4 regions of the Mesorhizobium sp. CA12 genome follow, and region 1 is predicted to be linked to each of the others. Evidence: predicted binding sites of a transcription regulator. Region 1 holds the regulator's gene; each other region holds the start of a gene.
What was found. The regulator PhoB, encoded in region 1, activates phosphate uptake and scavenging genes when phosphate is short. The targets are predictions, from matches to a motif close to TGTCATNNANCTGTCAT.
Positions count from the first base shown of each region.

Region 1 (7,572 bases):
GCCGCTCCGGCGCAGACGGCGGCATCGGAGCGCGCCATGCTGCAACCGCCCCCGGCGCGAGCGCGTCCGCGCCCCGCCGATGCCGAGCGCGAGCTCGACATCCTCGTCGCCGAGGACAATGAGGTGAACCAGATGGTGTTCACCCAGATTCTTGGCGAGACCGGTTACCGCTTCGAGATCGTCGGCAACGGCCGCAAGGCGCTCGACGCCTTCGGCAGGCTCAATCCGCGCATGATCCTGATGGATGTATCGATGCCGGAAATGAACGGGCTGGAGGCGACGGGCGCGATCCGCCGGCTCGAGGAGGACATGGGCACGCATGTGCCGATCGTCGGCGTCACCGCGCATGCACTGAAGGGCGACCGCGAACGCTGCCTGGAAGCCGGCATGGACGATTACCTGCCGAAGCCGATCAGTCCGCGGGCGCTGCTCGAAAAGCTCGAGCGCTGGCTGGGTTCGGACGTCGAGACCCGGCGCAACGCCGGTTAAAACGAATTTGGCGGGCAGGACGGCGGCAAGGGGCTGACGCATGCGTATGGTGCGATCGCACCATACCAAAGCAAGCGCCAAGCTCGGACAATCATGACATTGATTCCGCTCTTCGGTTACGGGCGGGAGCAGCGACCGCCGACAAGAAACAGCGTCGACTCTACCCCAACGGACCCTGTTTTCGGCGATGGCCAGGCCATGATCCGCTCTGGCTTACAGGCAACGCACTCTCGTCCGGATTTTATTTCCCGGCGGCCGTCATCCGGCCGCCGGGATAAATTTTGTTTCAAAAGTCAGACAAGTTGCTGATTTCCGCGGCAAACTCCGTCCGGCCCTTCGAGGCTGCTGCGGAACCCCTTCCGAGCATTCTCGTCCAGACGTTACCGGGCTGACACGAAACTGTCATGCGACTGTAATAATCGAGGGCTATTGCGCTGACCGGGCGCCGATACAACGGGTGCCGAAAGACCATCTTCCGAACAGGAGCAGGCCACATGAGACATTTCATCCGCTCGGCGGCCGTTGCAATTGCAATGGCTGCGGCATCAACCCTTAGCATGGCCGCCGCGATGGCAGCCGACATTTCCGGCGCTGGCGCCACCTTCCCCTATCCGATCTACGCGAAGTGGGCCGACGCCTACAAGAAGGAGACCGGCATCGGTCTCAACTACCAGTCGATCGGCTCCGGCGGCGGCATCAAGCAGATCAAGGCCAAGACCGTCACCTTCGGCGCTTCCGACGCGCCGCTGAAGGGCGAGGATCTCACCTCCACCGGCCTCGCGCAGTTCCCGATGGTGATGGGCGGCATCGTGCCGGTCGTCAACCTCGAAGGCATCAAGCCGGGCGAGCTGGTGCTCGACGGTCCGACGCTCGCCGACATCTTCGCCGGCAAGATCACCAACTGGAACGACGCGGCGATCAAGAAGCTCAACCCCAAGATCAAGCTGCCCGACCAGGCGATTGCCGTCGTCCACCGTTCGGACGGCTCGGGCACCACCTTCAACTTCAGCTACTACCTGGCCGACGTCAGCGCCGACTGGAAATCGAAGGTCGGCGTCAACACCGCGCTTGAATGGCCGGTGGGCATCGGCGCCAAGGGCAATGAAGGCGTCGCCAACAACGTGTCGCAGACTGGCGGCGCGATCGGCTATGTCGAATACGCCTATGCCAAGCAGAACAAGCTCACCTATACCGACATGGTGAACAAGGACGGCAAGAAGGTCGAGCCGACCGCGAAGGCGTTCTCGGCCGCCGCGGCCAATGCCGACTGGAGCTCGCAGCCGGGCTACGGCGTTATCCTGGCCAACCAGGCGGGCGCCGAATCCTGGCCGATGACTTCCGCCACCTGGATCCTCGTCTACCAGAAGCCCGATGATGCGGCAGCCACGGCCGAAGCGCTCAAGTTCTTCGCCTGGTCCTATGCCAAGGGCGACAAGATGGCTGCTGAGCTTGACTACGTTCCGATGCCCGACAAGGTCGTGAAGAGCGTCGAGGAGATGTGGGGCAAGGACATCGTCGACAAGGATGGCAAGCCGGTCTACTCCGGCATGTAATTCCCGCCGAATGAGGAGGGCGCCTCTAGCGCCCTCCTGTCTCTTTCGAAATGCGAGGGGCTAAATGACAGCCGTTTCCGAAGCCGCGACATCGTCCGCCCTGCGGACCAGAGAAGCGACGGTGCGCCGCTTCGCCGTCACCGACATGGTTTTCCGGACGGCGACGCGCCTTTCCGCCATACTCGTGCTCGTTCTGCTCGGGGGGGTCGCGATCTCGCTGGTCGCCGGATCGTGGGAGGCCCTGTCGAAGTTCGGCTTCTCCTTCCTGACCACCGAATCCTGGAACCCGGTCACCGAGAATTTCGGCGCGCTCGCGCCCATCTACGGCACCATCGTCACTTCGGCCATCGCCATTCTCATCGCCGTGCCGATCGGCATCGGTATCGCCATCTTCCTGACCGAGCTTTGTCCGCGCCCGCTCAGGCGTCCGATTGGCATCGCCGTCGAGCTGCTCGCCGGCATTCCCTCGATCATCTACGGCATCTGGGGCCTGTTCGTCTTCGCGCCGTTCCTGCAGACGACTGTGCAGCCCTTCATCATCAGTCTTTTCCACGGCATACCGGGGCTCTCCAGCCTGTTTGCCGGTCCGCCCTACGGCATCGGCTTGCTGACCTCGTCGCTGATCCTCGCCATAATGGTGCTGCCTTTCATCACCTCGATCACCAAGGACGTGTTCGACACGGTGCCGGCGGTGCTGAAGGAATCGGCCTACGGGATCGGCTGCACGACCTGGGAAGTGACCCGGCGCGTGACCATCCCCTATACCCGCATCGGCATCATGGGCGGCGTCATGCTCGGCCTCGGCCGCGCGCTCGGCGAGACGATGGCCGTCACCTTCGTCATCGGCAACGCGCACCGCATCAGCGCCTCGCTGTTTGCGCCGGGCACGACGATCTCGGCGACCATCGCCAACGAATTCACCGAAGCCGACGGCAACCTTTATACATCCTCGCTGGTATCGCTCGGCCTGATCCTGTTCATCATCACCTTCATCATCCTCGCGCTCGCACGCTACATGCTGTTGCGCATCGATAGCCGCACGGGAGCCTGACCGATGTCGACTGCCGCATCGCTTCACCAAAGCCGCAAGCGCAAGAATGCCGTGATGATGACGCTGTGCGTCGTCGCGGCGGGCATCGGGCTGGCCTGGCTGGCGCTGATTCTCGGCGCCCTGCTCTACAAGGGGCTTTCCGGGGTGTCGCTCTCCGTGTTCACGGAAATGACGCCGCCGCCCGGCGATGCCGGCGGCCTGCTCAATGCCATCTACGGCAGCATCGTCATGACGATCATCGGTATCGTCGTCGGCACGCCGATCGGCGTGCTGGCCGGCACCTACATGGCCGAATACGGACGCTTCTCGAAGCTCACGACGGTGGTGCGCTTCATCAACGACATCCTCCTGTCGGCGCCGTCGATCATCATCGGCCTGTTCGTCTACGAGCTGATGGTGCGGCCGATGGGGCACTTCTCGGCGATTGCCGGCGCGGTCGCGCTGTCGATCCTGGTGATCCCCGTCGTGGTGCGCACCACCGAGGACATGCTGAACCTTGTGCCCAACGCGCTGCGCGAAGCAGGCACCGCCATCGGAGCGCCGCGCTGGGTGGTGATCCGCTCGGTTGCCTATCGCGCGGCGCTGTCCGGCATCGTCACCGGCATCCTTTTGGCGATCGCCCGCATCTCCGGCGAGACGGCGCCGCTTCTCTTCACCGCGCTCAACAACCAGTTCTGGTCGAGCAATCTCAATGCGCCGATGGCCAGCCTGCCGGTAACCATCTTCCAGTTCGCTCTCAGCCCCTACGAGGAATGGCAGCAACTGGCCTGGACGGGCGCACTCATAATCACCCTGACGGTTCTCGGGCTGAGCATCATCGCCCGCAGCCTAACCGGACGCAGAGAGGACAGATGAAACCGATGTTGTCCACCGACCTGAACGCAGCCGACACGACCGTCGAGAAGGCCAAGATCGAGGTCAAGAACCTCAATTTCTACTATGGCCAGTCGAAGGCGCTGAAGGACATCAACCTGTCCCTGCCCGAGCGCAGCGTGACCGCCTTCATCGGCCCGTCGGGCTGCGGGAAGTCGACGCTGCTGCGCGTGCTCAACCGCATCTACGAGCTCTATCCGAAGCAGAGCGCCGAGGGCCAGGTGCTGCTCGACGGCAAGAACATCCTCGACCGCTCGCAGGACCTCAACCTGCTCAGGACCAAGATCGGCATGGTGTTTCAGAAGCCGACGCCGTTCCCGATGTCGATCTACGAGAACATCGCTTTCGGCGTCAGGCTCTATGAGAAGATCAGCAAGGCCGAGATGGACAGCCGCGTCGAGCAGGCGCTGAAGCGCGCAGCACTCTGGAACGAGGTCAAGGACAAGCTCAACGCCAGCGGCCTCAGCCTCTCGGGCGGCCAGCAGCAGCGCCTGTGCATCGCCCGTACCGTTGCTGTGAAGCCCGAGGTCATCCTGCTCGACGAGCCGGCCTCGGCGCTCGATCCGCTGTCGACCGCCAAGATCGAGGAACTGATCGACGAGCTGCAGGCCGACTACACGATCGTCATCGTCACCCACAACATGCAGCAGGCGGCGCGCGTGTCGCGGCAGACGGCGTTCATGTATCTGGGCGAGCTGGTGGAGTTCGACCGGACCGAGAAGATCTTCACCTCGCCCCGCGAAAAGCGCACGCAGGACTACATCACCGGCCGCTTCGGCTGAGCTCATACGAGGACATCATCATGGCCGAACATACCGTCGCTTCCTTCGACGAGGATCTGAGGCAGATCAGCCGGCTCATCAACGACATGGGCGATCTCGCCAGCTCGATGGTCGGCGCTTCGACCAAGGCTCTGCTTGAGACCGACAATGCCATGGCGCAGCGCGTCGTTTCCGACGATGCCATCATGGACGCGCGCCAGCGCGAGCTCGACGACCGCGCCATCACGCTGATCGCCAAGCGCCAGCCGATGGCCGACGACCTGCGCAATGTGGTTGGCTCGATCCGCATGGCGGGCGACCTCGAACGCATCGGCGACCTCGCCAAGAACATCGCCAAGCGCGTCGGCTCGGTCGGCGTCAGCGCCGCGCCGCGCGACCTCACGCATTCGATCGATTCCATGGCGCAGCTGGTGCTGATCCAGGTCCAGGCCGTGATCCAGGAATATACGGTGGGCGACGCCACGGCGCTGGCCAAGCTTCGCAACGACGACGAGCGCATCGACGTCAAATACACATCCGTCTTCCGGGAGCTCCTGACCTACATGATGGAAGACCCGCGCAACATCACCGCCTGCACGCATCTTCTGTTCTGCGCCAAGAATCTCGAGCGGATCGGCGACCATGTGACCAACATCGCCGAGAACGCCTATTATGTGCTGACCGGCACGCAATTGCCCGCGAATCGTCCCAAGCAGGACGAGACGACAATGTCGGCGCCGGCGGCCTGACGAAGGGTACCTGCCAATGATCGCGCCACGCATCATGGTGGTGGAGGACGAGGAGCCGCTTGGGGTGCTGCTCCGCTACAATCTCGAATCCGAGGGTTACCAGGTCGAAGTGGTGACCCGCGGCGACGAGGCCGAAATCCGCCTTCAGGAAAACGTTCCCGACCTGCTCGTGCTCGACTGGATGGTGCCGGCGGTTTCCGGCATCGAGCTCTGCCGGCGCCTCAGGATGCGGCCCGAGACCGAGCGGCTGCCGATCATCATGCTGACCGCGCGGGGCGAAGAAAGCGACCGCGTGCGCGGCCTCTCGACCGGCGCCGACGACTATCTGGTCAAGCCGTTCTCGACGCCGGAGTTCATGGCGCGCGTCAAGGCGCTGCTGCGCCGCGCCAAGCCGGAGGTGCTGTCCAGCGTGCTCAAGGTCGGCGACATCGTGCTCGACCGCGAGTCGCACCGCGTCTACCGCAAGAAGAGCGAGATCAGGCTCGGCCCGACCGAGTTCCGGCTGCTGGAATTCATGATGCGTCATCCCGGCCGGGTGTTCTCGCGCAGCCAGCTGCTCGACAATGTCTGGGGCGAGACGATCTATATCGACGAACGCACCGTCGACGTCCATGTCGGCCGTCTGCGCAAAGCGGTCAACAATGGCCGCATGCCGGACGTCATCCGCACCATCCGCGGGGCGGGTTACGCGATCAGGGAAGATTAGGGATAGGGGCTGAGACGCTGACGGGTTCTGTGTCTCCAGCATCGGATCGCGTGCATTGGCGGTTAGCCGAGACGCTTGTGCTTCGTCATCCACGGGCGGAGCAAGGAGCGCAGCGACGCAGCGCAGACCCGAGGATCCATTCCGTGATGTCGATGCGTTGCGACAGTCCAGAATTCTGTGCCGCTGCGCTCGACGCGTGAGATAGCGGCATGGATTCCAGGGTCTCCGCGACGGAGCTTCGCTCCTGCTCCGCCCTGGAATGACGAAGCTGCGGGGCCTTCCCTTCGCTAATTCAAGCGTCTGCTGCTGTCCCGGACCTCTTCAAGGCTGCCTCAGGCCACGTTCTTTCCCGTCCCCACTCTTGCCTGGCCTCCCGGCGCGAAAATCTCCTGGTCGACGAAGGTCAACGCGCGCATGGCGCAGCCTTCGCGGATCAGCGGCAACTCGTTCGGCTCGGTGTCGAAGGAGATCGATTCGGAGTGCTGGCCGCCGGCCGTCTGGGCGATCGCCTCGCGCAGCGCCGGCTCGATCAGGTCGAAGGCGGCCGCGCTGACGCCGACCATGGCTACAGGCGCCGGGTCGATGAGGGCGAACAGGCTGCCGAGACCGAAACCAAGCGCTTCGCCGGCCCGGCGGTAAGCCTCCCGTTCGGGGCCGTCCCTCTCGCGCGCCTTCGCGGCAAGGGCCCGCATGTCGGCGTCGCCGACGTCGACCGGCTCGGCGTCCTCGCTCATTTTCATGGCGCTGCGCCAGATCGCATAGTTGCCGGCATAGGCCTCGACGCAGCCGCGGCGGCCGCAGCGGCAAAGCGCCCCGCCCGGGCGGTGAATCATGTGGCCGAACTCGCCGCCGGAGGAATGCGTGCCGGTGAACAGCGCACCCTTGAGCACGAGACCCATGCCGATGCCGTGCGACAACAGGATGGCGATGAAGTCGTCACGATAGCGCTCCGGGTCGCGCCATTGCAGCGCCACCGCCATCATGTTGCAGTCGTTCTCCATGGTGGCGGAGATGCCGAACTCCTTCTCGAGAATGTCGGCGAAAGGAATGTCGGTCAGCGGCGTTATCGGCGACCAGAGCATGGCGCGTGCATTAGAATCGGTGATGCCCTGAATGCCCATGGCGATGCGGGCGACGCTGCCAATGTCGAGGTCGGGATCCTGCAGCCGGCGCCGCACGATCGCCACGCATTCGCCGATCAGCTCGTCGCGGGGCATGACAAGCGTGTCCAGGCGTTGCTGCTCCTCGGCGACAACCTGGCCGGCATAGTCGATCACGGCGACCGACAGGAAGTTCAGAGACAACACCACGGTCAGCACCGCGGCGGCTTCAGGGTTCAGCGCCAGGCCGATCTGCGGCCGGCCGCGCTTCAACGCCGTCGGCTCGCTGG
Region 1 is NZ_JAIUHT010000003.1:173,533-181,104, reverse strand. It holds gene LB520_RS29110 (response regulator) at 1-489, shown strand, start outside; gene pstS (phosphate ABC transporter substrate-binding protein PstS) at 984-2,042, shown strand; gene pstC (phosphate ABC transporter permease subunit PstC) at 2,107-3,093, shown strand; gene pstA (phosphate ABC transporter permease PstA) at 3,097-3,948, shown strand; gene pstB (phosphate ABC transporter ATP-binding protein PstB) at 3,945-4,748, shown strand; gene phoU (phosphate signaling complex protein PhoU) at 4,769-5,476, shown strand; gene phoB (phosphate regulon transcriptional regulator PhoB) at 5,493-6,182, shown strand; gene LB520_RS07310 (ROK family protein) at 6,515-7,572, opposite strand, start outside.

Region 2 (7,572 bases), on a different contig from region 1:
GGCGATCGGCGTCGCGGATGGGTGGGAATTGACCTTGGCGTCCGCGGCAAAGGCGCGGTACCAGTCGAAGCCGGCCTTGAGGCTTTCCGGCCGCCAATAGGCCTTGGCATAGATGTCTCTGGCTTCCGCAGGGATCGCCGATTTTTCCTTCGAAAGAATATCGAAGAAGAAATCGAAATAGGCGCGCTCGTGGCCGCTCACCAGTATCTCCGGCAAGGCCGGGATCGCATGAAAGGCGAAATGCCAGATACGCGGGTTGCGGATGACATTTTGCCACGGCGCCACGCCGGGGATAACGACGTCCATGATCACCGCGCCGGACAAATTTTCGGGCTCGTCGCGCAACAGCGCGAAGACGATCTGGCCGCCGACGTCATGACCGGCGACGATGACCTGCCGCAAGCCGCAAACGGCGATCAGCCCCTTCATCAGTCTGGCCAGATATGCCTTTTCTCCGGTCTCGGGCGCGCCGTGTGAACCGCCGATGCCCGGCAAGTCCGGCGCGACCACGCGCTGGTCGCCGGCCAGCTCGTCGACGATTGCCTCAAAAGCATGGGAGCTTTGCGGCCAACCATGCAGCAGCAGAAGGCCCGGCGCATCGGGCGGCCCTGCGTCCCGGATCGCGATAGCCAGCCCCTCGACCTCAACGGTGCGCTGTCGCATGCTTCATCTCCATCGATGCCAGCTCGATGGAACTAGGCTGCAATCAGCGTTCGGACAGGCCCGGTCCGACGATCGGAAGAATCATTCCAACCATTCGGTGATGAAGTGGCCGTTCTCGTGTATGTCGGTGCTTTCGAGCGGGCCAGGCCCGAGATTGGTGAATTTGTGCGGCGTGTCGGGCGGCACGATCAGGATCTGGCCGGCCGTGGCCTTGATCTCCTGGTCGCCGATCGTGAACAGGCCGGTGCCGGAGCGGATGACGAAGATTTCCGCATAGGGGTGCTTGTGCAGGCGCGGGCCGCCGCCGACCGTCGGCTGATAGTTGAAGATCAGGCAGGAATTGGCGCCGAACTGGCCGCATTGCAGCTCGCCTTTCCAGCGGTCGGGGGCTTCGGCCCAGCTGTCGCGTTCAATGACATGCGCCATGACGCCAGAATAGACCGGGCCAGGAGCCGATGTCGAGGCGAACACCGGCTCGATTGACCCCGGATTTCCCGCTGTTTCACCCTGTCCGGCGGCCTGGCGGGGACGCGTCGGCCTGGGCCGCCGCGCATCCCCGCGACAATCTGCCCTTGTGGTCTCACCCCGCTGGACAAAAACGGGCCGCACGCATAAACCGAACTCCAAATGCCGGAGGAATTCGCTAGCCTGTTCGCCATGCGCTGTCGGGCAGGTGCGATTGAGCGGGGACAAGGCTCGGCCTCCGGTTAGGAAGAGGCGAAAGGATCAGGCACCCGTGAGCGCAACCGATATCCACGATCCCAACCGTCGCGATTTTCTCTACGTAGCCACCGGCATGGCCGCCGTTGTCGGCGCCGGAGCCGTCGCGTGGCCGTTCATCGACCAGATGCGCCCCGATGCCTCGACCCTGGCGCTGGCTTCGGTCGAGGTCGATGTTTCTTCACTGCAGCCCGGCAGCTCGCTGGTCGTCAAGTGGCGCGGCAAGCCGGTGGTGGTGCGCAACCGCACCGAAAAGGAAATGAAGGACGGCGCGGCCGTCAATCTCGCCGATCTCAAGGATCCGATCGCACGCAACGCCAACCTGCCGTCCGACGCGCCGGCGACCGACGCCAACCGCACCACGCCCGGCAAGGAAGCCTGGATGGTGATGGTGCAGGTCTGCACGCATCTCGGCTGCATCCCGCTCGGCCAGGAAGGCGATTTCGGCGGCTGGTTCTGCCCGTGCCACGGTTCGCAATACGACACCGCCGGCCGCATCCGCAAAGGCCCGGCGCCGGAGAACATGGCGATCCCGGTATTCAAGTTCATTTCCGATACCAAGATCCTTATCGGTTGAGGCAGGGGACATTTCGATGAGCGAGGGACACTCGACCTATACGCCCAAGACCGGTATCGAGCGCTGGTTCGACGCCCGCATGCCGCTGCCGCGGCTGGTCCATGACAGCTTCGTCGCCTATCCGGTGCCGCGCAACCTCAACTACATGTGGACGTTCGGCGGCATCCTGTCGATCATGCTGGCCGCGCAGATCCTGACCGGCATCGTGCTGGCGATGCACTACACCTCCGACACCAATCTCGCCTTCGATTCGGTCGAGAAGATCATGCGCGACGTGAATTCCGGATGGCTCTTGCGCTATCTCCATTCCAACGGCGCCTCATTCTTCTTCGTCGCCGTCTACATCCATATCTTCCGCGGCCTGTTCTACGGCTCCTACAAGGCGCCGCGCGAGCTCTTGTGGATCCTCGGCTGCATCATCTACCTCTTGATGATGGCCACCGGCTTCATGGGCTACGTGCTGCCTTGGGGCCAGATGAGCTTCTGGGGCGCTACCGTCATCACCGGCTTCTTCAGCGCCATTCCGCTGGTGGGGAACTGGATCCAGGAACTGCTGCTCGGCGGCTTCGCCGTCGACAATCCGACGCTGAACCGCTTCTTTGCGCTGCATTATCTGTTGCCGTTCATGATCGCCGGCGTGGTCGTGCTGCACATCTGGGCGCTGCATGTCGTGGGCCAGTCGAACCCGACCGGCATCGAGGTCAAGTCGAAGACCGATACCGTGGCCTTCACGCCCTACGCCACCATCAAGGACGCGTTCGGCATGATCGTGTTCCTGTTCGTCTTCGCCTATTTCGTCTTCTACCTGCCGAACTTTCTTGGCCATCCGGACAACTACACGGTCGCCAATCCGCTGAAGACGCCGGCTCACATCGTTCCGGAATGGTACTTCCTGCCGTTCTACGCGATCCTGCGCGCCATCACCTTCAACATCGGCCCGATCAACTCCAAGCTCGGCGGCGTGCTGTGCATGTTCGGCGCCATCGCCATGCTGTTCCTGGTGCCGTGGCTCGACACTTCCAAGGTGCGCTCGGCGGTCTATCGTCCATGGTACAAGCTGTTCTTCTGGCTGTTCGTAGCCGACGCCATCCTGCTCGGCTGGCTGGGCTCGCAGCCGGCGGAAGGCAGCTATGTGTTCATGGCGCAGATGGCGACGCTGTTCTACTTCGCCTTCTTCCTGGTCGTCATGCCGGTGCTCGGCCTGATCGAGACGCCGCGCAGGCTGCCGAACTCGATCACCGAGGCCGTGCTTGAAAAGAAAAAGGGCAGCGGGCATCCGGCACGCGCTACCGCCGCGCCGGAAATCACGGGCTGAGAATCTGAGGGGATTTTGGGTATGAAGAAGATTCTCACCTCGCTGGCGCTGCTTGGCTTGGTGGTCGCGGGCACCGCTGCCATCGCCGCCGAAGAGGAACACAACGCGGCCGCTCCGACGCATTTCCCGATCAACGAACCGAAGGAAATGAGCTGGAGCTTCGCCGGTCCGTTCGGCACCTATGACAAGGCGCAGCTGCAGCGCGGCCTGAAGGTCTACAAGGAAGTCTGCTCGGCCTGCCATTCGATGAACCTGGTGGCCTTCCGCACGCTGGAAGGGCTCGGCTATTCGGAGGCGCAGATCAAGACTTTGGCCGCCGAATACACCATCCATGACGGCCCGAACGATGCCGGCGACATGTTCGATCGTCCCGGCAAGCCGTCGGATCACTTCCCGGCGCCGTTCCCGAACGAGCAGGCCGCGGCATCCGCCAATGGCGGCGCCGCCCCGCCGGACATGTCGCTGCTTGCCAAGGCGCGCGGTGTCGAGCGCGGCTTCCCGCGCTTCATCTTCGACATCTTCACCCAGTATGCGCAGGGCGGCCCGGACTACATCCACTCGCTGCTCACCGGCTACGACCAGACGCCGCCGGCCGGCATGGTGATCCCGGAAGGCACGCACTACAACCCGTACTTCCTGTCCGGCGTGTCGCTGAAGATGCCGAAGCCGCTCTCGGACGGCCAGGTGACCTATGACGACGGCTCGCCGCAGACCGTCGACCAGTATGCCCGCGACGTCTCGGCCTTCCTGATGTTCGCGGCCGAGCCGCATCTCGAGGATCGCAAGAAGACAGGCTTCCGTGTCATGATATTCCTGCTGGTCTTCGGCGCATTGGTCTACATGACCAAGCGCAGGGTGTGGGCCGACGTGGCGCACTGAGGCGGCGTCGATCGCAAGAATTTTGAAAGGGCGCCACAAGGCGCCCTTTTGTATTTCGGCGCGCGCAAACCGGGGCGTGTCACATGACCGTCATCGCTCGTGGCGATCCTGCCTCGCACTCAGCAAAGGATCGCACCCATGAAAAGATATGCATCGCTCGCGGCGGGTTTCCTGCTGCTTGTCACCGGATATGTCGCCCATGCCGATGAGGCCCAGCCTTTCGTCACCAGCAAGGACATTGACCTGACGATGATCCTGCCGCCGCCACCGGCCAATGACTCGCCGGAAACCAAAGCCGAGCTCGGCGAGGTGCTGACGCTGCAGGTGACGCGCACGCCGGAAATGGAAAAGCGCGCCATCGCCGACGCCGAGGAGAATATCTGGCGCTTCGCCGACGTCATGGGCCCGAATTTCAACAAGGAGAAGCTGCCGAAGTTCAGTGCCTTCTTCGATCGCGTCGTGGCGACCGAAGGCGCCGTCGTCGATCCCGCCAAGGATGTCTGGAAGCGGCCGCGGCCGCATCAGCTCAGCGATCTGGTCAAGCCGGTCGTGAAGCTGTCGAGCTCCGGTTCCTGGCCGTCTGGCCATGCGACGGTCGGCACCATGATGGGCATCGTCCTTGCCGACATGGTCCCCGAAAAGCGCGCCGAGATCATGGCGCGCGCGGCCGAATTCGCCCACAACCGCGTGGTCGGCGGCATCCATTATCCGTCCGACATCGAGATGGGCAAGATCTCCGGCAGCGTGATCGCCGCGGTCCTGCTCAACCGTCCAGATTTCAAGGCCGAGTACGAAGTGGCGCGCTCCGAGCTGCGCTCGGATCTCGGCATGTAGCCGCTCGGTAGCGCCTGCTTTTCGAAGGGCGCCTTCGCGGGCGCCCTTTTTCATTATGGTCGAGGCCGATCGGTGCCGATCCTTTGCCGGATGTGCTTGTCTCTGGCGCGACATCGCGGTAGCCCTTGTCGGTCGCGTCGGGCAGCAAAGGCCGACGCCGCCAAATCCGACAGCCGGACACGCGGAAAGCCTCGATGAAATCCTCCCTCGAAGACACGCTGCTTGCGGCCATCCGCACCATTCCGGATTATCCCAAGCCCGGCATCCTGTTTCGCGACATCACCACGCTGCTTGGCGACGCGCGCGCCTTCCGCCGCGCCATCGACGAGCTGGTCCATCCCTATGCCGGATTGAAGATCGACAAGATCGCCGGCATCGAGGCGCGGGGCTTCATCCTCGGCGGCGCTGTGGCGCACCAGCTTTCGGCAGGGTTCGTGCCGATCCGCAAGAAAGGCAAGCTGCCCTACGAGACGGTGCGCGTCGCCTACAGCCTCGAATACGGCCTGGACGAGATGGAGATGCACAAGGACGGCGTCTCGCCGGGGGAGAAGGTGATCGTGGTCGACGACCTGATCGCCACCGGCGGCACGGCGGAAGCCGCGGTGAAGCTGCTGAGGCAAATCGGCGCCGACATCGTCGCGGCATGCTTCGTCATCGACTTGCCCGACCTCGGCGGCCGCCAGAAGCTGGAAGCGCTAGACGTGCCGGTGAGGACGTTGATCGGGTTCGAGGGGCATTGATCTTCCCCTTCTCCCCTTGGGGGAGAAGGTGTCGCCGAAGGCGACGGATGAGGGGTGTTCCAGGGAACGCCAACGTCGCACTTCGCTGGAACACCCCTCATCCGTCTCGGCGCTGCGCGCCGATCCACCTTCTCCCACAACAAGGGGAGAAGGAGAGGCGCTATCCCACCTTCACCAGAACGGCGCTGTCGAACTCAATCACCTTGTCGCCGGTCGAATCGAAACCTTCCGAACGCAGCGTCAGCAGGTTCCAGCCTGGGCGCCCGGCGAGCGGGCGGTGCGCCTGCGCGGTGCGCGTGAAAGTCACGGTCTCGCCGGCGTAGACCGGCTTCAGCCACTTCAAATTGCGGAAGCCGGGCGAGGGGCCGAATTCGGGCTGCGGACCTGGGCCTGTCCAGCGCACGCCCTCGGTCTCCATGCGCTTTTCGAGATTGTATTTCATCCAGGTGGCGGCAGTGTGCCAGCCTGAGGCGCAGAGCCCGCCAAGCACGCTCTTCTTCGCCGCCTCTTCATCGACGTGGAAGACCTGCGGATCGTATTTGTTGGCGAACGCCTTGATCTCGTCGGCTTCGAATTTATGCGAGCCGAGCGTGACGGTCTCGCCGATCAGGAAATACTCGTCCAGGGTCATGACAGGTCCGTTGCGGCATCACGCGCGAGGAACATGCCGGTGTTTTCGAGCTCGAAGACGCTTTCGCCGCGCTGGTTGACGAGCTCGCTGCGCATGGTGATCAAGCCGAGCTGCGGCCTCGATTTCGACTGGCGCTTGGAAAGTATGGTGAGCGTGCCGGTAAGCCTGTCGCCGGCCAGCACCGGCTTCTTCCATTTCACATGCTCGATGCCGGGCGAGCCCTGCGAGGTCGAATCGAGCAGGAAGGCGTCGCACAGCATGCGCATGAACATCGCACAGGTATGCCAGCCCGAAGCCGAAAGCCCGCCGAGGATGGTCGCCTTGCCGGCTTCCTCGTCGAGATGCATCGGCTGCGGATCGAACTCCGAGGCGAATTCGATGATCTCGGCGGCGCTTACGTCCTTGCTGCCGAGGTCGAGCGAGGCGCCCTCGGCGAAATCCTCATAGGCCCAGGTCTTTCCGGTCATGATCGGCAATCCGGTTGACGAACGCGATCCGCAAGGATCGGAAAACCCGGATGCCGGCCCAAGTCGATTTGGTCAAGTGATTTCTGGTAAGCCAGCCGTCGCCGGCCAAGTCCGTCAGAGCCAGCCGCGGCGGCGGAAATACCAGAAGGGCAGGATCGCCGAGACCACCATCAGGGCGATGGCGAAGGGGTAGCCGAACTCCCATTTGAGCTCGGGGATGATGTCGAAGTTCATGCCGTAGATCGAGGCGACCAGCGTCGGCGGCAGAAAGATGACGGCGGCGACCGAGAAGATCTTGATGATGGCGTTCTGCTCGATCGAGATCATGCCGAGCGTGGCGTCGAGCAGGAAGGAGATCTTCTGCGACAGGAAGGTGGCATGGTCGGCAAGCGAGAGCACGTCGCGCGACAGCGTCTTGATGCGGGCGCGTACATCCTTGCTCATCTTGGTCTGGTCAGCGACATGGGCGAGAAAGCCGGCCAGGCGCTGCAACGAGATCAGGCTGTCGCGGACCGAGGAAGCGATGTCCTCCTTGCGGCCGATGCCTTTGAGGAGCTCCTGGAAATCGCGATTGCGCTTCGAGGCCTTGGTCGAGCGCGCCTCGAAAATGTCGCGCGAGATCGTTTCCACCTCGCGGCCGGCGCGCTCGAGGATGTCGGCCAGGCGATCGACGATCGCCTCGAGGAGGCCGATCAGGATGGTGTCGCCGCTGGTGCAGCCGGTCGCCACCTTCTCGGCGCGCTGCG
Region 2 is NZ_JAIUHT010000002.1:102,078-109,649, reverse strand. It holds gene LB520_RS04700 (alpha/beta fold hydrolase) at 1-663, opposite strand, end outside; gene LB520_RS04695 (cupin domain-containing protein) at 745-1,089, opposite strand; gene petA (ubiquinol-cytochrome c reductase iron-sulfur subunit) at 1,400-1,960, shown strand; gene LB520_RS04685 (cytochrome b) at 1,977-3,275, shown strand; gene LB520_RS04680 (cytochrome c1) at 3,297-4,154, shown strand; gene LB520_RS04675 (acid phosphatase) at 4,293-4,988, shown strand; gene LB520_RS04670 (adenine phosphoribosyltransferase) at 5,183-5,728, shown strand; gene LB520_RS04665 (MaoC family dehydratase) at 5,889-6,359, opposite strand; gene LB520_RS04660 (MaoC family dehydratase) at 6,356-6,826, opposite strand; gene corA (magnesium/cobalt transporter CorA) at 6,941-7,572, opposite strand, start outside.
Region 2: LB520_RS04675 (acid phosphatase) is a predicted target of PhoB. The motif match lies at 4,232-4,248, and genes of this name have one in related genera.

Region 3 (7,572 bases), on a different contig from region 1:
GATCTTCGTCATCGACGGCAAGAACACGCGCGAGCCGATCGCCGCGATGCCGGACGTCTATCGCCTGTCCATCGACCTCGCGGTGAAGGAAGCCGAGCGCGCGGCCAAGCTGGGCATCCCGGCCATCGCCACCTTCCCCAATGTCGAGCTTGCGCTGCGCGACCAGACCGGATCGCACATCCTCGACCCCGACAATGTCATCAACCGCGCCACGCGCGCCATCAAGGACGCGGTGCCGGAGATCGGCATCATCACCGATGCCGCGCTCGACCCGTTCACCAGCCACGGCCATGACGGCATCCTGCGCGACGGCATCATCGTCAATGACGAGACGGTGGAGCAGGTCGCCGCGGCTGCCGTCATTCAGGCCGCCTCGGGCGCCGATATCATCGCTCCGTCCGACATGATGGACGGCCGCATCGGCGCCATCCGAGACGCGCTCGACGCCAACGGCTTCCAGGACGTGGCGATCATGTCCTACGCGACGAAGTTCGCCTCGGCCTTCTACGGACCCTATCGCGAGGCGGTCGGCACGGCCGGCCTGCTCAAGGGCGACAAGAAGACCTACTATATCGACCATGCCAATTCCGACGAGGCCGTGCGCGAGGCCGAGCAGGACCTCGCCGAGGGCGCCGACATGCTGATGGTCAAGCCCGGCCTGCCTTATCTCGACATCATCCGCCGGCTGAAGGACGAACTGCGGATGCCGACCTTCGCCTATCAGGTGTCGGGCGAATATTCGATGATCAAAGCAGCGGCCGCCAATGGCTGGATCGACGGCGAAAAGGCGATGCTGGAATCGCTGCTTGCGCTGAAGCGGGCGGGCTGTGACGGCGTGCTCACCTATTTCGCGCCGGTGGTGGCGGAGATGCTGAGGGGCTAGCCTCGAACGCCCGCTCCGTTTTCGTGCGGGTAAGCCGCAGGATTGGCCGTTCCCTCGTTTGAGACGGCACGCGGACGAAACCCATGCGCTCGAAGGTCGAGACATAGCCGGTGCTTGACGCACTGGGCGACAGCTCCGCGTCTATCGGATAGGCCTCCACGGCTGGCGCGCCGCTCTTGAACGCAAGCGCCACCGCACCTTCGATCAATGCGGTGGCGATCCCCCGCCTGCGATAGCCGATGCGGATATAGAGACAAGACAGCGACCATACCGGCACATCGTCGCCAGCCCTCAGCCGCCAGACCCTGCCCAGATGCGGCAAGGCACTGCGCGGCGTTATCTGACACCAGCCGACGGCCTTTTCCCTTTCGAACGCAAGCAAACCTGGCGGCGGTCCTCTTTGCATCACCGTCTTGAACGCCGACCGGTTGCGATCAGCCGGTTGCTTGCGGTAGCCGGCGCCGATGCGCCAGTACATGCACCAGCATCCCGCCGCCGCGCCCTTTTCGCCGAACAGGTCCTCGAGCGCGGGCCACAACTGCGGTGTGAGCACCCGTATGGCAAACTTCTGATCCTGGGGTCGAGCGGTCATCGCGCAGGCATAACGTTACCCTGACCGGAGAAACGCTGTCACAGATCGCCTCGAGGAACAACCGGGTCGGCAGGATGGCCCATCTGAAAGTCGTCAGCCCGCTGGAATAAACTGCTTGCAATACGCAATCAGTTAAGCTATCCCAAAGACTGATTTCGAATTACAACTGGTTTAGGAGGCAGCCATGTCCAAGTTGCGTGTCAACGCTTTCACCTTGTCGCTCGACGGTTACGGCGCCGGTCCCGACCAAAGCCTCGACACGCCGCTGGGCGTCGGTGGCGAAAATCTGCACAAATGGATGATCAAGACCCGCTCTTTCCACCAGATGATCGGCAAAGATAGCGGGACCACGGATACCGACAACGATTTTGCGGTCCGCAGCTTCGAGAATATCGGCGCGTGGATCCTCGGTCGCAACATGTTCGCGCCGAGCCGCGGCGAATGGCCGGACGACAAATGGAAAGGCTGGTGGGGCGACAACCCGCCCTATCATGTACCGACTTTCGTGCTGACGCACTACAAACGCGCACCGATCGAGATGGAAGGTGGTACGACTTTTTACTTCGTTACTGACGGCATCCATTCGGCGCTCGAACAGGCAAAGGCAGCGGCCGGCGGCAAGGATGTGCGGGTCGGCGGCGGCGTCTCGATCGTTCGGCAATACCTGCAGGAGAGCTTGATCGACGAGATGCATCTGGCCATCTCGCCTGTCCTGCTCGGCTCGGGCGAGCATCTGTTCGCCGGGCTCGACATGCTGAGGCTGGGGTATCAATGCACGCAACAAGTTGCCACGGCGGATGCCACGCATGTGATGATCGGGCGGGCGTAGGCCAAGCTTCTCCTTCTCCCCTTATGGGAGAAGGTGGCCTCGCGAAGCGAGGTCGGATGAGGGGTGCTCCAGCTTGGCGACGAGCTGGAAATCGTCACCGCCTCATTTCTTCCAACACCCCTCATCCGTCTCGGCGCTGCGCGCCGATCCACCTTCTCCCACAAGGGGAGAAGGAGGGCGCTCAATACTTCTCCGGCACGTAGAGTTCGCGCGGCAGGACCTGGCGCTCATATTCTGGGTTGAAGACGCGCTCCGGCAGCGTGATTTCCTCGTGCGGAACCTCCTCATAGGGCATCTGCTGCAACAGATGGTCGATGCAGTTCAGCCGAGCCCGCTTCTTGTCGTTGCCCTCGACGATGAACCAGGGCGCTTCCGGAATGTTGGTGCGGGCGAAGGTCTCTTCCTTGGCCTTGGTGTATTGCTCCCAGCGCACACGCGACTGCAGGTCCATGGGCGAGAGCTTCCACTGCTTCATCGGATCGTGGATGCGCATCAGGAAGCGCATCTGCTGCTCCTCGTCGGTGATCGAGAACCAGTATTTCACCAGGGTGATTCCGGAACGGACCAGCATGCGCTCGAATTCGGGCACGTCGCGGAAGAACTCCTCGACTTGGTCCCCATTGGCAAAGCCCATCACCCGCTCGACGCCGGAGCGATTGTACCAGGAGCGGTCGAACAGCACGATCTCGCCGCCCGCGGGCAGATGCGGCACGTAGCGCTGGAAATACCATTGCGACTTCTCGCGCTCGGTCGGCGCCGGCAATGCCACGACACGGGCGATGCGCGGATTGAGCCGCTGCGTGATGCGCTTGATGACGCCGCCCTTGCCGGCGGAATCGCGGCCTTCGAAGACCACCACCAGCTTCTTCTTGTGGTAGGCGACCCAGGACTGCAGCTTGATCAGCTCCGACTGCAGCCTGAGCAGCTCGCGAAAATAGGTCATGCGCTCGATGGAGGGCGGATGCGACTTCTTGTAGATCTTGGCGATCTCGAGCGAGAGCGCCGGCTCGGACAGCTCCAGCTCATAGTCCTCGTCGAGCGTATCCTCGAGCTCGGCCTCCAGCCAGTCCTTGGCCCCGGAATTCGGTATCAGTTCATTCATCGCGCTGCTCCGTCTGCCTGTCAGCCATCACCGCTTCGGAAGCCCCGGCCGGACACTCCGTAAGCCGACTGAGATACAGAGGCGCAATGACGGTTTTATTGCAATCGCCCGGCAGCTGCATCGATATGGAAGATATGTGATCGACCCCGTATCGATAGCGGGGCGACAAGCGGCGGGAATTGTCCTACAAATCCCTCGCTCTTTCCGGCGCTCGCCACGGCGCTTCTTCAAAACAAATTGCGAGGACCGACATGGAATACCGCACGCTCGGCCGATCCGGCTTGAAAGTCTCGACATTGACGCTTGGCACCATGACCTTCGGCGGCACCGGTCCGTTCGCCGCCGTCGGCAATTCGGATCTTTCGGAAGCCAAACGCATCATCGACACCTGCATCGATGCCGGCATCAACCTCATCGACACCGCAAACGTCTATTCCAACGGGTTGTCGGAAGAGATCATCGGCGAGGCGCTTGGCGGCAAGCGCAAGAACGATGTGCTGATCGCCTCGAAGGCGCGCATGCGTATCGGCACCGGCCCCAATGACGAAGGCCTGTCGCGCCATCATCTGATCCGCGAGTGCGAAAAGAGCCTGAAGCGGCTCAGGACCGACGTCATCGACGTCTATTTCGTCCACCAATGGGATGGGCTCACCCCGGTCGAGGAGACGGTCGCGGCGCTCGACACCTTGGTCAATCAGGGCAAGATCCGCTATGTCGGCTGCTCCAACTGGTCGGGCTGGCAGGTAATGAAGGCTCTTGCCGTCAGCGACAGCCGCCATCAGGCCCGTTTCATCACTCAGCAGATCCACTACACGCTGGAAGCGCGCGAGGCCGAATACGAATTGCTGCCGATCTCGGTCGACCAGGGCCTCGGCGTGCTGGTCTGGAGCCCGCTGGCCGGCGGGCTGCTCTCCGGCAAATACCATCGCGACAGCCCGACCGCGCGCCAGATCGGCGGCTGGACGGAACCGCCGATCCGCGATGAGGATCGCCTGTGGCGCATTGTCGACGTGCTCAACTTCATCGGCAAGGCACGCGGCGTTTCGGGCGCGCAGGTGGCGCTTGCCTGGCTGCTCGGCCGACCGGCCGTCAGCTCGCTGGTGATCGGCGCGCGCAACGAGGCGCAGCTCAAGGACAACCTCGCCGCGGCAAGCCTGTCGCTCACCGAGGACGAACGGCAGCGTCTCGACGTCGTCAGCCGGCCGCCGGTGCTTTATCCCTACTGGCACCAGCAGTTCACGGCCAGGGATCGTTTCGGGCCGGCCGACGAGGTGCTCGACCGCTCTCACGCTTAAAACGCTCAGCCGGCGATAAAGCGCCAGACTTCCGCGTCGGGCTTTACCTGTCCGCTCAGCACGAAATATTTATAAAGGACGAGCAGCGAGATCGCCTGCTCGTCCTGCTCATTGCCGAATCTGCGGCAATAGGCATTGGCGGCGGCGGTTATCCGTCCCGCCTCGTCGGGATGTTTTTCGAAATAGGCCACCTTGTCGACCAAGTCGGAGAAATCCGGCTGCAGGGGCACATAGTGGACGTTGGGCTCGACCTGGGCTTCGGCGAACCAGGTTTCGTAGGTCGGTTCCGGCATGAGGCAGAGTGAATTGGAGCTCATGATCCATTTCAGGTTCGTCGCGACATCATTGCCTTCGAGCGAGACGATGTAGCGATACTGTCGCTGCTGCTCGATGTTCAGGAACGGCTTGCGGTATCCGTCCGGCGCATCGGCCCTGTGGGAACCCGCATCGCAAATCGGCAGGTCGGCGGCTTTTTCGACGAAGCGGGTGCGAATCGGATTGTTGAGATGACCGCGCCAGACCACCATCGGACGCTTGGCGGCGAAAGACAGGTTGTCGGGCGGCATGTAGAAGTGACGGAACTTGTTCAGCTTCATCAGCACGCCGTTCGCATTGTCGTCGCCGATGGGCCGGTCCTTGACGATCCTCGGGAACTCCGGAACCCCGACAACGTCGCCGAATTCGAAATCGATCAGCAGGCCGGGATCGAAATAGCGCGCGAATTCCTTGAGGTCGTAATAATACATGCTGGAAGAGGACGGCAGCTTGCCGACGGCTACGGCGTCCGGACTGGGCACGAACGGGTGTTCCAGCTTGTTGTAGTAGTTCAGCCGCTCGCGAACCGTCTTGCCCGAAAGCATGGCCTGTTCAAGCCGGCTGGCGAGGCGGTCGCGAAACAGGGACTGCGGTGCGCGGTCGCGCGCGAAATTGCGCGCGTAATAGAACAGCTTTGCGGCGGTTCGAGAGAGTGTGGCCATACGTCCGCGAGTTCAGCAAGTTCCCCTCGTCTCCTACAGCATTCTCCCGGCCATGTTGCAAGCCCGCTAATGCAACCGGCGTTGTGTCGACGCTTTCCCTCAAGCCGCGACCACGGCAAACCCGCGTGCGCGCAAACCGCGCCGGTCGTCATGCAATGAGGTGACCAGCCGATCTCGGCTGCCGGCGATGTGAGCGGAAAGCAGCCGCGCCGCTTCATCGGCATCGGCGCTCCTGACGGCGGCGAGGATGGCATGATGTTCGGCCCAAGCACGGCCGAGCGCCTTCTCATCGCGCACCTCCAGCCAGCGCGCACGCGACAGCCTGGTCATCGCGTCGCGCACTGCCCTGAGCAGAAACTCGTTGCCGGAAAGCCTTGCCAGTTCGATGTGGAAATCCAGGCCGACGCGATGCCACTCCTCGCGCGGCGTCTCAGCATCGCAGGAATCGAGCATCGCCGCGATCACGTCGATGCCGCCACGGTCTTCGAGCGCCGCCGTGAGGCGAACCGCCGCGACTTCGACCGCCTCGCGGTAGACGGCGATCTGCCCGAGTTCGGCAAGGTTGATTGGCGCCACCGTCCAGCCGCGGCCGTCGCGGCCGATCAGCCCTTCCGTCTCCAGGCGCAGCAATGCGGCCCGCACCGGCGTGCGCGACGCGCCGAAGCGGCTCTCGATCCAGCGCTCGGTCAGCCGCTCGCCCGGGCCGATCTCCAAACCGAGGATCATCTCGCGAAGCTGTCTTTCGACATTTTGCATCTGCGACATTTGTCGTCCCGTTTTCCAAGCCGCGTTGACGGCGCTCGCATTGACAGCAGCGAGTGTCAGGTCCATGACGGATACCAGCTTGGTATCCCAAATTGGTATCCGCAACAACCCCAGCATTGGCACGCATGACATGACGCCCAAGGAACCCGAACAGAGCGGCTTCAATATCCATTGGCGACGCAATCTCGCCGTCTGCTTCGCCGGCTCGTTCAGCACGCTTGTCGCCATGACGCTGCTTCTTCCGTTTCTGCCGCTATACGTCGAGCAGCTCGGCGCCGAAGGCCACGTGGCGATCGTGCAGTGGTCGGGCATCGCCTATGGCGCGACCTTCTTCGCGGCCGCGCTGGTCGCGCCTTTGTGGGGACGGCTTGGCGACCGCTACGGCCGCAAGCTGATGCTGGTACGCGCTTCGTTCGGCATGGCGATCTGCATGTCGTTGACCGGCATGGTTGAGAGCGTCTGGCAGCTGGTGCTGCTTCGATTGCTGATCGGTTTTGCCGGCGGTTATTCATCGGGTTCGACGATCCTGGTGGCGATGCAGACGCCCAAGGAGCGCTCCGGCTGGGCGCTGGGCGTGCTGGCGGCGGGCATCACGGCGGGCTCGCTGGTCGGACCGCTGCTGGGCGGCCTGCTGCCGTCGCTGATCGGCATCCGCGCGACCTTCCTGCTGTCCGGCGCCGTCATTTTCCTGGCCTTCCTGGCGACGACTTTCCTGATCAAGGAGAACCCGCCGGCGCCCAAGCCCGCCTCGACGACGAAGCCGAAAAGCGGCTGGTCGCAGATCCCCGACAAGCGGCCGATCGTCGCCATGCTGGCCACCGGCATGCTGCTCGCCTTCGCCACCATGTCGATCGAGCCGATCATCACCGTCTATGTGCAGCAACTCATCGAGGACCAGAGCAAGGTGACCATGGTCGCAGGCGTCGTCATGTCCGCGGCGGCGCTGGGTACCATCCTGTCCTCGTCCTGGCTGGGGAAACTCGCCGACCGCGTCGGTCACTGGAACGTGGTGGTCGGTGCCCTTGCCGTCTCGGCATTGCTGCTCATTCCGCAAGCCTACGTCACCAATGGCTGGCAATTGATCGGCCTGCGCTTCCTGATGGGCCTGGCGCTGGGCGGACTGTTGCCT
Region 3 is NZ_JAIUHT010000017.1:31,247-38,818, reverse strand. It holds gene hemB (porphobilinogen synthase) at 1-883, shown strand, start outside; gene LB520_RS23840 (GNAT family N-acetyltransferase) at 840-1,475, opposite strand; gene LB520_RS23835 (dihydrofolate reductase family protein) at 1,660-2,304, shown strand; gene ppk2 (polyphosphate kinase 2) at 2,486-3,406, opposite strand; gene LB520_RS23825 (aldo/keto reductase) at 3,658-4,701, shown strand; gene LB520_RS23820 (glycosyl transferase family 90) at 4,707-5,678, opposite strand; gene LB520_RS23815 (GntR family transcriptional regulator) at 5,778-6,443, opposite strand; gene LB520_RS23810 (MFS transporter) at 6,574-7,572, shown strand, end outside.
Region 3: ppk2 (polyphosphate kinase 2) is a predicted target of PhoB. The motif match lies at 3,493-3,509, and genes of this name have one in related genera.

Region 4 (7,572 bases), on a different contig from region 1:
GAGCGTCACCTGTGAGACGCCCTCATCGCGAAAGCGGTCGACGGCGAATTTGGTCAGGCCGATCTCGGCATGTGGCGTCGCATCGACCTGTTTGCGCTTGAAGGAGGTGGTGTAGCCGATGACCTTGCCGTCGCGAAACAACGGGTCGAAATCGAGGATGGCTAGAAGCCGGCCTTCAGGTCCGTGCAGGAGGAAGCGCCGCATGTCGGCGCCGATCTCTTCGGAAAAACGGCGGTTGAGGAACCCCATTTCCCAGCGCTTGATGATGCGCTCCTTGCGCCAGTCGGCGGAAAGCTGCTTGATCTCGTCCTGCAGCCCGTCGCCCTTGTCCTCGGCGAGGGTAAAACCCTTCTTCGTCAGCCAGCGCTCGGAATAGCGCACGGTCTCGTTGCGCTTGCCGGAAAAATCATGCGCAGGCAGCGGCAGCCTGGTGTCGATGCCGAGGCGATTGACCTGGTAGCCGAGGCCGGCGAGCACCTTGGCCGTGTCGGCGCCGACCTGGACGAACCAGGGGCTGCCTGCGGCCTCGACGAAGCGCTTGATATAGGCCGGACGGTCGGCCGGGTCCGCCACCGGATCGCCAAGCGCGAAATGACGGCTCATCTTGGTGCCGAAGGCGATGTAGCCGTCGCCATCGCTGAAATAGGACAGTTTCTGCTGCGCCGCCGTCGAATAGGCGAGCGAGAAATCGCCGTAACGGCGCACCAGCGCCAAGCGTTCGTCGTCCGTCAGGTCGCGTCGCGGGACCTTGGGTGCCACGGCATCGAGAAGCCTGTCGAAATAGATGCGCAGGGGCGCCATGAGCTCCGCGTGCCAAGAATGGATGACCTGCCGCCCTCAGGTCGCGAATCGCTGGCGACCGCTGCGGGCCGCGTGCGTCAACGCGATATAGGATGCAATTGACCGCGAATGAAGGGCAAACGTCCGAAGGCGGTGCTGTCGCTCATCGGCTGCCGCAACGGACATGCGAAAGATCGGCTTGATATTTTCCATACATTGTTATATATCAAATTATCGATATGCGACGAGGCTGCTATGGAAGACGTTCTCCGATCCCTCGGCTTTCTGTGCCTCGGCAGCCGGATGAAGCGTATAGGTGAGCAGTTGCAGGCCGACACGCAGCGCGTGCTCGACCGCCTGGACATGCGCATCCAGTCGAGCCAGTACCCGCTGCTCGCCGCGCTCGACAGGCTGGGCCCGTTGCCGGTCGGCGAACTGGCCCAATCCTTGGGCATCGCCCAGCCCGGCGTGACGCGCAGTGTGGCGCTGCTTGCCGAATTGGGGCTGGTCGAGGTCAACCCTTCGCAAGACGACCAGCGGCGCAGGATCGTTTCGCTGAGCCGCAACGGCCGGCGGCTGGTCGACCAGGCGAAGCGGGAGATCTGGCCCAGAATCGAGAATGCCGTGGCGGATGTGTGCGCCGATCTTTCCGGGCCGCTGCTCGGCCAACTTGCGGCAATCGAGGATCGTCTGGCCGCAACGCCGCTCCATCGCCGCGCCGAGAACGCCAAGGTGGCCGCGCCGTGAAACATGTTCTCGACCGCCCCATCTGGAGCGCGCTTGCAACGCGGCACCAGACCTTCGCCGAAGGCGGCGACCTTGCCAGGCGATATCGTCCGTCGATCGTGCCCTTCGCTGCCACTGCCGCCAACGATGCGGACAGCTTGCGGGCGCTGGCCGGGCTTCTCCCGCCGGGCGAAACAGCCATCCTGGTCCAGGCGGATGAGATCGCCCTGCCGCCGGAAATTTCCGCGATATCGGCAGCGCCGCTGGTGCAGATGATCGCCGAAGCGCCGATGCCGACTGCATCAGACGGGCGTATCCGGCAGCTGACCAAGGACGATGCGGCGGAAATGCTGGCGCTCGCCTCGCTCACCAAGCCCGGCCCCTTCACGCTGGAGGCACTGAGCCTCGGCGATTTCTGGGGCATCAGGATCGACGGCAGGCTGGCGGCAATGGCCGGCGAGCGCATGAAGCAGCCCGGATACTCGGAACTCAGCGGCGTGTGCACGCATCCGGATTTCCGCGGCGGCGGCCTTGCCCGCCTGCTGTCGGTGTTCGTCGCCGGCCGGATCGCGGCACGCGGCGAGGTTCCATACCTGCACGCCTATGAGAGCAACGCTGCGGCGATCAGGCTTTACGAGTCCATCGGCTTCCGCTTGAGAAGCAAGATGAACATGGCCATGGTCCAACGCGCGGAGTGACGAAAGGGAGGATTTGATCGAAATCCTCCCTCTCGACGTCTCAGCTACAAGAGGTCACACCGCGATCTTGCCGCCGCCCTGTTTCGTGATCGCAACGACCGACGGCCGCACCGGAATGTCCGGCTTGAAGTCCGGCCAGCGGGTCGACGGATCCTCGTAGTAGGACGGGCGGCCGAATCCTTCCCAGTCCTCGCCGCCGTCGCCTGGATGCTGAACGGCGACGAAAGCTGTCTGGTCATCCGGCGCGAATAGCGGGCCGCACATTTCGGCGCCGATCGGCACGCGGAAGAACAGTTTCGACGTTGCCCGCGCGGCACCCTCGGTATCGACCGCCCAGAGACCGTCGGTGCGGCCGGTGGCCTTCGGGCCCTGGCCGTCGGTGGCGACCCACAGGCGCCCGGAGGAATCGACGGCGCAATTGTCCGGCATGCCGAACCAGCCATGGGCGGTGGTCGCGGTCGAGAAAGTGGCGCCGACATCGGCAACGGACGGATCGCCGCATTTCAACAGCACTTCCCATTTGCCCTTGGGGGCGGCGAAGTCGCCGCCATCCTCGACGATCTCGATGATGTGGCCGAAAGCGTTCTCGGCGCGCGGATTGGCGGCGTCGACCTGCTCGGCCTTGCGCTTGGAATTGTTGGTCAGCATGACATAGACCTTGCCGTTGCCGGCGTTGGGCTGGATGTCCTCCGGCCGGTCCATCTTGGTGGCGCCGAGCAGGTCGGCGGCGCGGCGCGTCTCGATGAGAACGTCGGCCTGGGAAGCAAAACCGTTCTCCGCCGTCAGCGGGCCTTGACCGAACACGATCGGCATCCATTCGACCGAGCCGTCCTCGGCGAATTTGGCCACATGCAACGTGCCGTCATCGAGCAGGTCCAAGTTGGCGGCGCGGTCGTTCGGGTTGAAAATGCCCTTGGTGACGAATTTGTAGACATAGTCGAAGCGCTCGTCGTCGCCGAGATAGAAGACGACGCGGCCGTCCTTGGCGACGATCGATTCGGCGCCCTCATGCTTGAAGCGCCCCATGGCGGTGCGCTTCTTCGGGGTCGAGTTCGGATCGTTGACGTCGACCTCGACGATCCAGCCGAAGCGATTGGGCTCGTTCGGCTCCTTGGCAAGATTGAAGCGATCGTAATGCGCGCCCCACTCATAAGCGCCTTCCGGAATGCCGAGGCGCTTGTAATTAGCGGCTTCCCTGTGGCCTTCCGGCAATTCGCCCGAGAAATAGCCGTGGATGTTCTCCTCGGCCATCACATAGGTGCCCCAGGGCGTGACGCCGCCGGCGCAGTTGTTGAGCGTGCCGAAGACCTTGGTGCCGGACGGATCGGCATTGGTCTTGACGCGGTCATGGCCGGCGACCGGGCCGGACAGCGCCATCTCGGTGGTCGACATGATGCGGCGGTTGAGCTTGCCGTCGCGCACCACCTGCCACTTCCCGTCCTGCTTGCGGATCTCGACGATGGTGCCGCCATGCGCGGCCATCTCGACATCGACCTGCTCCTTCGAGAGCGGCGCCACCTCGGCCTTCTTCTTGCCGTCCTTCTCGACGACCGAGACGATGCCGGGGAACATCAGATGCGGATTGGTGTATTCGTGGTTGACGACCAGAAGGCCGTGCTCGGCCGAGCCGTCGATCGGAATATAGCCGACATAGTCGTTGTTGTAGCCGAACTGTCTTGCCTGGGCTTCGGCCGACTGCTTCAGCGGATCGAAGTCGGGGGAATCGGCAAACAGCGGATCGCCCCAGCGCAACAGCACGTCGGCGTCATAGCCGGGCGCGACATGGTGCTTGTCGTCGATGCCGGCTTCGAGCTCGTCGAACTTGAAGGCCGAAGCCTCAGCGGCGCGCGCCTCGTCGGCCGCAATCAGCGCCAGCGGGCTGACGGTGGCGGCGATGGCCGACACGGCCAGCGAACCCATGAGAAAGCCGCGGCGCGAGAAACGCGCGGCGATGATCTCGCCCATGGTGCTGTTGTCGGTCGGGTTGACCGGCGGGCCGTCATTTTCCTCGAGCTGGCTGGTCCGGAAACGGGTCTCAGGGGTCACGGTCATGAGTTTGTCCTCTGGCTTCTGAGTGGCTGGGGATTTTGACCTTTCGACCCCTAAAGCGCGCCGATCACATTTTCGTGACACTGCCGTGATAGAACCGCAATAGTTGTTTGCCGGCTCGCGGCGGCTTTTGCGACACCCGGCTTCAGTCCCTTGAGCGCCCGCGCTTCGCTGCGGTCAGCTTGACGGCATCGCCCGCTTCGGAAACAAGGGCTGGCCGGCGTGGCGACGGCGCTTCAAAAAAGGGACGGCAAGGTGAGTTTCTGGGGACTGGCGCAGCTCGGCATTTCGACCGTGATATTCCTGCTGGCGGCGACGGCGGCCAAGCAATGGGGGATGGCGCCGAGCTTGGCCAAGCTCCTTTTGACGCTGGCGCTCTACTCGGCCGGCAATCTGATCATGCTGAGACTGGTGCGCGAGTTCGGCATGTCGGTATCGTTCAGCCTGTCGGCGGTGATCCAGCTTGTCGCGGTCAATGTCGTGGCGATCGCCTTCTTCGGCGAACGGCTCAATGCCTTGCAGGCGATCGGCATGGTGCTGGCGATCGCCGCGGTCGCGCTGATCACGCTCGGGCCCTATATCCAGCGGCTGTAGCTGGACCCGAGGGCCCGAATGAAATCGACCGCCAACGCGCTCCTCAACAAGTTGGAATTCCCGGTGCTGCTGGCCGGGCTGGTGATTGCCGGCGGGCTATGGGGCCTGGTGGAACTCATGGAGGTGGCGCGCGCCACGACGCCGCATACCTTCGATACGGAGATCCTGCTCGCCTTCCGCCGCGCCGGCCAGCCGGACAGCCCGATCGGCCCGCTTTGGCTGGAGGGCGCGGTGCGCGACATCACCGCGCTGGGCAGCACCGCTGTGCTGGTGCTGATCACGACGGCGACCATCCTCTATCTGCTCCTGATCCGCAGACCCTCGACAGCCCTGTTCATGTTCGCGGCCGTCGCCGGCGGGCAAGCGCTCTCCAGCCTGCTCAAGCTCGAGGTCGACCGGCCGCGGCCCGATCTCGTCTCGCATCTCGTCACCGAGACCTCGCTCTCATTCCCCAGCGGGCATGCCATGCTGTCGGCCGTGACCTATCTGACGCTTGGCTCGCTGGCGGCCCGCTTCCTGCCGGACCGGACGACCAAGGTCTTCGTGCTTTGCCTCGCCGTGCTCACCACCGTGCTGGTCGGCGCCAGCCGCGTCTATCTCGGCGTGCATTGGCCGTCCGATGTGCTTGCCGGCTGGTGCGCAGGTTTTGCCTGGGCCATGCTGTGCTGGCTTGCGGCGCGGCTGCTGCAGCGACGCAAGGTCGTTAAGGATAGCGAATAACCGATGTCTCATCTACATTAAATGACGCTTGAAACATCATTATCCTTGTATTATCCATTGATATCGCAGACTCAGACAAAGGTTCTGGCCGATGATCACTGCTGCGCAGATGCGCGCCGCAAGGGCGTTGGCCGGTATCGACCAGCGAACGCTTGCCGAGCGCGCCGGCGTTTCGCTTCCGACGATACAGCGTATGGAAGCGAGCGAGGGCGTCGTGCGAGGCGTCGTCGACACGCTGATGAAGGTCATCCATGCCCTCGATGAGGTCGGGGTGGAATTGATCGGCGAGAACCAGACCAGCGAACGCGGCGGCAGGGGCGTGCGCCTCAAGGCCACCGTGGCGCAGAACCCGCAGGGCTGAGCCGCAACCGCATTCGCCTCGGGAACCGTTACCGGTTTTCGGGCAGCGATGCGGCGTCGTAACGGTTTATCGCGACGGCGACCGCCGACATCCAGCCGACGATCCCGCCGCCCTGTGGAGCGGGAGCAGTTCATGGATCAGGCGGGGCGGGCAATTCACCACCAAGCACGGCCGACCTTTGCCGAGCTATTTACACCAAAGCTGGTGACGGTGCTGCGCGAGGGCTACCACCTCAAGCAGCTGAGGGCCGATGTGATCGCCGGCCTGACGGTCGCCATCGTGGCGTTGCCGCTGTCGATGGCGATCGCGATCGCCTCGCATGTGGAGCCCGAGCGCGGACTGTTTACGGCGATCATCGGCGGTTTCATAGTCGGCGCGCTTGGCGGCAGCCGTTTCCAGATCGGCGGGCCCGCTGGCGCCTTCATCGTGGTCGTGGCCTCGACGGTCGACCGGCACGGTGTCGACGGGCTGATCCTGGCAATGCTCATGGCCGGCGTCTTCCTGCTCGCGGCCGGCTATCTCAGGCTCGGCGCCTATGTGAAGTTCATTCCCTATCCGGTAACGGTCGGCTTCACAGCCGGCATCGCCGTCATCATCCTGTCCAGCCAGTTGCACGACCTGTTCGGCCTGACGCTGCCGGGCAAGGAGCCGGGCGACCTGCTGCCGCGGCTTATCGCGCTCGGCAAGGCGGCCCGGACGGCAAATCCGGCGGCCATTGCGCTCGCCGCGCTGACGATAGGGATCATCGTGGCCATGAAGCGCTGGCGCCCTTCGTGGCCGGGCCTCCTGATCGCGGTGACTGCGGCCTCGCTGGCGACGACGCTTCTCGGTCTTCCCGTAGAGACGATCGGAACGCAATTCGGCGGCATTCCGCGGATGTTACCGGATCCGGCTCTTCCGGCGCTGGATGCGCAGAAGCTCGTCTCCGTGGTGCCCGACGCAATTTCCTTCGCTCTGCTCGGAGCAATCGAATCGCTGCTTTCCGCCGTGGTCGCGGACGGTATGACCGGACGACGGCACCGCTCCAACTGCGAACTGGTGGCACAGGGCATCGCCAATATCGGCTCGGCGCTGTTCGGCGGGATCTGCGTGACTGGACTGATCGCGCGCACGGCGACCAACATCCGCGCGGGCGCGCATGGACCGTTGTCGGGAATATTCCATTCCGCCTTCCTGCTGCTGTTCATGCTGGTGGCTGCGCCGCTTGCCAGCTACATCCCGCTGGCGGCGCTTGCCGGGGTGCTGGCCACGGTGGCCTGGAACATGGTGGAGAAGCCCGCCTTCCTGGCGCTGATCCGATCGTCCTGGGGCGACGCCCTGGTGCTTCTGGTCACCTTCGGACTTGTCATCTTCCGCGACCTCACCACCGGCATCGTGGTCGGCTTTGCGCTGGGCGCTCTGCTGTTCATCGGGCGGATGGCGCGTTCGGTCGAGGTGGAGGCACATGTCCCGCCGGTGACGGAGGACCGCGCCGACGCCGCAAATGGCGGGCGCGTTGCCTATGACCTCGCCGCCGCCACCGATCCGGATACCGTCATCTATCGCATATCGGGGGCGTTCTTCTTCGGCGCTGCGGCAACGATCGCGACCGTGCTGGACCGTATCGCCGACCAGCACAGGAACTTCATCCTCGATTGCTCGGCT
Region 4 is NZ_JAIUHT010000022.1:2,620-10,191, forward strand. It holds gene LB520_RS26310 (phosphatidylglycerol lysyltransferase domain-containing protein) at 1-801, opposite strand, end outside; gene LB520_RS26315 (MarR family winged helix-turn-helix transcriptional regulator) at 1,036-1,527, shown strand; gene LB520_RS26320 (GNAT family N-acetyltransferase) at 1,524-2,204, shown strand; gene LB520_RS26325 (PhoX family protein) at 2,259-4,256, opposite strand; gene LB520_RS26330 (hypothetical protein) at 4,509-4,847, shown strand; gene LB520_RS26335 (phosphatase PAP2 family protein) at 4,866-5,567, shown strand; gene LB520_RS26340 (helix-turn-helix domain-containing protein) at 5,659-5,928, shown strand; gene LB520_RS26345 (SulP family inorganic anion transporter) at 6,061-7,572, shown strand, end outside.
Region 4: LB520_RS26325 (PhoX family protein) is a predicted target of PhoB. The motif match lies at 4,320-4,336, and genes of this name have one in related genera.